2 regions of the Brachyspira hampsonii genome follow, and region 1 is predicted to be linked to the other one. Evidence: riboswitches for the same ligand, from Rfam matches in the RefSeq annotation. Region 1 holds a riboswitch; the other holds the start of a gene.
The links. A riboswitch is a leader RNA that binds a small molecule or an ion and turns the genes downstream of it on or off. The one in region 1 is predicted to bind thiamine pyrophosphate.

Region 1 (3,438 bases):
TGTTTCTTTAGTGCCTTGGACAACTCCTGGTCCATTAGGTGCTTTCTTATCTACTAATTTAAGTGTACCTGCTATGATTTTGAGTTTATGTTTAGTATTATTGTCATACTTAATATATACTCCTTTTATCAATGCTTATGCTAAAACTTTACCGGATAATGAATAAATCTAAAAGATAAAAATAGGAGAACATATAAATGAAAGAGTTAGGAATATCTATTTACCCATTTCACTCAAAAATGGAAGATAACAAATCTTATATAGATTTGGCATCTAAATACGGATTTACAAGATGTTTTATGTGCCTGCTCTCTGTCGATAAATCTAAAGATGAAATAACTAATGAATTTTCAACTATTATAAATTATGCCAAAGAAAAAGGAATAAGAACTACTTTAGATATATCTCCTGCTGTATTTAAACATCTGGATATAGATTATAAAAATCTTGACTTCTTCCATAAATTAGGAGCTTGGGCTGTAAGATTGGATTTAGGATTTACAGGCAATGAAGAAAGTTTAATGACATACAATGAATATGATTTAAAGATAGAATTAAATATGAGCAATGATACAAATTATCTAGATAATATAATGAAATATTATCCTAATACAGATAATCTGATAGGCTGTTATAATTTTTATCCTCATGCATATACAGGGCTAGACAGAACACTTTTTAAAAACAGTATGAAACGTTTTAAAAAATATTCTATAAGCTCATCTGCGTTTGTAAATGCCAAAGAAGCCGCTTTCGGACCTTGGCCTGTAAGCGATGGTATTTGCTCTTTAGAAGAACATAGAAATATGCCTATAGATATTCAAGCTATGGAATTATTTGCTCTTGGCGTTGATTGTGTTTTCATTGCTAACTGTTATGCAAATGAAAATACTTTAAAAACATTATATAATATGGATAAAAGATTAATAACTTTTAAAGCAGAATTAGTAAATTCAATTCCAAAAGAGGAAAAAAGTATTGTATTAAATATGCTTCATCAAAATAGATTAGATGCTTCTGCAGATGTTATAAGATCTTCAGATACAAGAGCAAAATATAGAGGACATAATTTCAAAATATTTAATGCAGTTTCCGATATAAAAAGAGGAGATATACTAATAGATTCATCAGAATATGGAAGCTATAGCGGAGAAATGCAAATAGCTTTGAAAGATTTAAAAAATACCGGAAGAACTAATGTAGTAGGAAGAATTAAAGATGAATATTTATTTCTGCTCGATTATATAAGTCCGGCTAAAAGATTTATTATAATAGAATAATTTTATGGAGTTTATTACTTATGACACAAGATTATGAAACATTTATGGAAGAAAATGTATTTCCGATTATAGCATTAGCCGGAGAAAGTAAGAGTTTAGCTTATGAGGCTTTAAGGCTTGCTAAAGAAAATAAATTTGAAGAATCCGATAAAAAAATGAATGAAGCTGATCAATTATTACTGCAGTCCCATCAATACCAAACTGATTTAATATCGAAAGAAGCTAATGGCGAAAGTTTTGTAATAAACTTACTTTTTATACATGCACAGGATCATTTAATGACTGCAATAAGCGAAAAAAATTTAATAAATGAGCTTATTGACATATTGAAAATGAACCATAAATAATTTTTTATTCTCAAATTAATTAATAATGGGTATTATTCATTTAATACCCATTTAATTATTTTTCTCATCATATTTTCTTTATATTTTATGCAATTAAAAAATATTTTAATTTTTATACTAATACTATTAAAAGAACATGATTTTTAAAAAATTCTATAAGTAAATGCTTGATATAAAAATAAAAATACTATATCATTTTTGGTATAAAACTGGGGAGCTTGAAAAGGCTGAGAGGAAGTTTAAATAGTTTGACTTCGACCCTTATAACCTGTTTGGGTAATGCCAGCGTAGGGAATTATCTCTTTTATTAATTTTTCAAATACGGCTAATAAAATGAGACCTTTTCTAAAGTTGGTCTTGTTTTATTAAAAAATATCAAGCAAGACTAAAAATTTCAATAAAACAAAACAAACGGTGTTATAAAAATCTCTATTTTTTTAATATATCAAGGAGCTTTTTATGACTTCAATACAAAAATTTATTATTTTGTTATTTCTATTTGTATCCTTCATATCTTGTAAAAAACAAACGAAAAATATTAAAGATGAAATCACTGTAAATCTAGGATATGAACTTAATACTATAGACCCCACTTTAAATGATGAAACTTACGGATACATTTATATTAATCATGCATTTGAAGGACTTCTTAATAAAGATATAAATGGCAATATTGTAGAAGGCGTTGCTGAAAAATGGGATATAAGCGATGATAAACTAACATATACATTTCATTTAAGAGATAATGCAAAATGGAGCGACGGTAAAAAAGTAACAGCTGATGATTTTGTTTATTCTTATAGAAGAGCAGCAGACCCAAAAACAGCTTCGCCATTAAGCTATTTAATGGAATATATAAAAAATGCTAAAGACATAATAAGAGGCAAACAGAGCGTAGAAAATCTAGGAGTTACGGCTATAGATGAAAATACATTAGTGATAGAACTTGAAGAGCCTACAATATATTTTACTGACTTATTAGCATCAGGAGGCGTATATATGCCTGTAAGAGAGGATATAATAGAAAAATACGGTGATGATTGGACTTGGAATCCTGATACTTATATATGTAACGGTGCTTATAAAATGACAGAAAGAAAACCTGATGAAAAAATAGTTTTTGAAATTAATACTAATTATTGGAATTATACAAATCAAGTTTCTAAAAAAATAAATTTCGTTTTGATAGCCGATGAATATATTTCACTTAATGCTGTTAGGACAGGAGATGTTGATTTTTCTATAAATGCTCCCCCTATTGGAGAGATAGAAAATCTTATAAAAGAAAATCTAATGGCAGTAAGCGATATTATAGGTATTTATTATATAGACTTAAATACTAAAGATAAAACACTATCTGATAAAAGAGTAAGAAAGGCATTATCTCTAGCAATAGACAGAAACTATATAGTATCAAATATAGGATATGGTAAATTAATATCAGCAGAAGCATTCGTACCTCCAGCAGTAAAAGGACTTGAAAAATCATTCAGAGAAGAAAGCAGTAATTATATTATAGCTAATAATTATAATAAAAATGTTGAAGAAGCAAGAAAATTATTAGCCGAAGCGGGATACCCAAATGGAGAAAACTTTCCTATTTTAGAGTTAAAAGTATCATCAGGATTTTATACTACAGTTATGGAAGCAGTACAGCAAATGTGGAAAGAAGCACTTAATATAGAAATAGCTGTAAGAACAGAAGAATCAAAAATTACTCTGCCTTTTAGAGAATCTGGAAATTATCAAATGGCTAGAACAAGCTGGACAGGTGATTATAATGATCCTCTTACTATGCTTCAAATTATGAC
Region 2 (3,438 bases), 1.1 Mb from region 1:
AAGTACAAAAGGAACATTTTTTTTATTTGCTATCTCGCATGCACTATGCATAGCCTCTATAGAAGTTTTTGTCAAAGTACCTATGTTAATAACAAGTGATGAAGCTATAGAAAGCATATCTTCAAACTCTTCTTTTTCAAATGTCATAACAGGAGAAGCCCCCACTGCAAGAAGAGCATTAGCTGTAATTTGCATAACAACATAATTTGTAATGTTATGAACCAATGGGCTTTTAGCTTTCATATCTGTAATTGCTTTGGATATTTCATTTTGTAATGTACTCATTTTATTACTCCTTTTATTATAGAAAATAAATAATTTAATACTAATTTATTTTAAACTTTAGCTAAGCTATAAAAGTTTATCAAATATTTTACTCTATTATTATCAATCAAAATAAAACTATTCTACACCAAAAATAAATAAGCAAAAGGCACCGCCAAAACTAAAGAAAATATTATTCTCTCTATCCATATTATAATTATATCTCTTATTCTTATTGGTATGTCGGTAGCAAGCATACAAGGAATAGGTGCTGCAAAATAAAGTATTTCTGAAACGCATACTATAGCTATTACACTTTTAGCTAATTGACTTGAATCCATAATAATGCTTGAAGAAGAAAACATTTCTACTATTGTTATAGAACATGCTTTTGCAACAGTATAAGCCTCATTTCCTAATCCTAATAGTTTAGTAAAAGGGAGAAATATATAACTTACAAAATCAAACAAAGGAGTATAATTAACTATCAATAATCCTATAAAAGTTATAGCCATAAAATTAGGCATTATGGATATTGATATCAATAAACCTTCTTTAAGATTCTTTAATATATTGTCTAAAAAATTATTTTGTTTATCAGCTACTTTTACACCTTCGTCTAATGCCTTTTTAAAAATATTGCCTCCTGTAAATTTTGGCTCTTCAATTACATCTCTATTCAAATAACCTTTATTAGATTTATTTCTCAAAGGATAAAGTCTAACTGTAATTGCTGTAACTATAAATGTAATAGCCAAAGTTCCCCAGAAGTATATATTCCATTTATCTATAACTCCAAGAGTTTTAGCAACAACAACCATAAATGTAGTTGATACTGTAGAAAATCCTGTAGCTATTATGCATGCTTCTTTTGTAGAATAGTATCCCTCTTTATAAACTTTATTAGTGATTAGAAGTCCTACTGAATAACTGCCTATAAAAGAAGCTAAAGCATCTATTGATGACATACCCGGAGTTTTCCAAATAGGACGCATTATATAACGCATAAATATTCCAACAAAAGCCATAAGACCATAATCAATAAGAAATGATAAACATACCGCCCCTATAGGAATTAAAACTGCAACCTGTGTTAATAATCTATAAGAAAAAGGAAGCATATTCGGTTTATGGAAATCAGCAGGTCCTAATTTGAAATATGCCATTATAACAAATGGTATTGCCAAAAGTTTTATAAATGAAAATACTATCTCTGTTTTATTCTTATTCCAAGACTTATTAATAAAAGGATATATTCCACCTAGCATAGTGATAATTATACCATAATAAGGCTCTACAAATGGAATCTTTCTTATAAAACTCACTAAATGATCTATTGGTATTGATTTTACACCATTAATATTTATGGTTATAAAAAACATAAAAACACCAACGGCACTTAGAATAATAAATTTTAAATAAGATGATTTGCTATATTTAATTACCGAATAATTATCTTTTAAAATACTTTCAGAATTTGAAACATTATCCATAAAAATTTCCTTAATTATAAATTAATAATTTAGAGAAACCTTAATGAAAATAATGAGTGTATAAAAATTAGAAAATGAAAATAATTTTAGAAAACTTATAAAAATATTTCCCTACACTGGCATTATCCAACAGGTTATAAGGGTCTAAGTTTATTAGATATAAATAAAACTTACTCTCAGCCTTTAAAAGCTCCCCTAATTTTTATATATTATATAATAAAATTATAATTATTTCAAATAGAAATATAATTATTTTTATAGTGATATAATACAAAATTATTTTTAATTACTGAATCTTAATATTTTAAAAATATTATTATTAACCATATAATAATTATTATATTCTTACAATAAAATCAAATCTTTAATATCATCATAATAAACATTTTCTATCTTTTTTATGAAATCTTTATTTTTATTATAATTAACTCTATCATTTTTCAATTCTACATAAAGCTATTTTATATCAAAAGTTTCTAACATTGACTGAAGTTTCTTTTTATAATTTCTGCTTTTACATTTATTATAAAATTTCAAAATAGTTTTTATATGTTTGAATGAATCAGCATTTTCAAAAATATCTTCAAAGTATTTGACATTATCAATATTCCAAGAAGTTAAATCACAGTTAAAATATTTTGTATTACTAAACATCTCAGTCATATCAATAACCTTAGACACATTCCAAGAACATAAATCAGCATTGAAATATTCAGCATTTTTAAACATGCATTTCATATCAGCTGTATTAGATACATTCCAAGTTTCTATGCCTCCAAAATTTTTTCTTTTACTCTCTTCAAATAAATAAGACATATCAATTATATTGCTAGTATCTATATCAACAAGATTTATATTTTCATCTTTTACATAATCCAATAATTCAAATTTATACTTTGGTATGTATTTCATTAATTTATACCTTATCAATAATCTTTATAGGAAGAAGTCTTTCTAATTCTGTTTTTGATACCTGAGTGTTTCCTGTTATAAGACTTAATACTTTTATATTGTTTTTATCATTTAAAGCATTATAAATATACTCCAATGTATAGGCTTTATTATAATTTTCCAAAGGATATATAACATTGACATGATTTTCACATACAAACTCTTTTTCTTTTACTACTGCCGATTTTATATTAATGTTTTTATGAGAGCCTGTTATTCTATTAACTGCTATAACATTATTTTTTATTATCAAATCTTTTGAAATATTTTTTATATACTGAAGTTTTCTCTTATTTGGTATCACTATTTTTCCATTAACTATATTTGATGAATATATTAAAGGTATGGCATTATTTTTATCTTCTGTTAGATTTTCTTTATATTTATTCCAAGCAATACTTCCTGTTTTCACCTCATAACCTATTTCTTTTAAACTTATAGTATCTTTATATGATTTATTTAAAAATACTTTATCCTCTGTAAATATTGTAATACCATTTTTTGAGAATATATATTTTTTATTTTTATGACTTTTAGTTTTTTTAAGTATTAAAAGCATAACCTTTTGATTTGCCATATAAAAATTATCAGAACCCTCTACAATATGCAAATACTCAACACTACTTATCTTCATGATATATTCTCTTAACTTGCTGAAAAAAGCCCCGTTATTCATAGAAGGAGGCACAACATAAGCTAAATATCCTCCGTCTTCTAAAAGCTCTAAACC

Region 2: linked by a shared signal. The riboswitch ahead of BHAMNSH16_RS01480 (YjiH family protein) and the one ahead of BHAMNSH16_RS10905 (peptide ABC transporter substrate-binding protein) in region 1 are both predicted to bind thiamine pyrophosphate.

The regions. Positions count from the first base shown of each region.
Region 1 covers NZ_CP019914.1:2,470,484-2,473,921, reverse strand. Annotated here, with positions in the region: gene celB (PTS cellobiose transporter subunit IIC) at 1-166, shown strand, start outside; gene BHAMNSH16_RS10915 (DUF871 domain-containing protein) at 198-1,280, shown strand; gene BHAMNSH16_RS10910 (PTS lactose/cellobiose transporter subunit IIA) at 1,301-1,627, shown strand; TPP riboswitch at 1,828-1,938, shown strand; gene BHAMNSH16_RS10905 (peptide ABC transporter substrate-binding protein) at 2,087-3,438, shown strand, end outside.
Region 2 covers NZ_CP019914.1:388,977-392,414, forward strand. Annotated here, with positions in the region: gene thiM (hydroxyethylthiazole kinase) at 1-285, opposite strand, end outside; gene BHAMNSH16_RS01480 (YjiH family protein) at 408-1,757, opposite strand; TPP riboswitch at 1,849-1,964, opposite strand; gene BHAMNSH16_RS01485 (DUF285 domain-containing protein) at 2,214-2,669, opposite strand; gene BHAMNSH16_RS01490 (HsdM family class I SAM-dependent methyltransferase) at 2,674-3,438, opposite strand, start outside.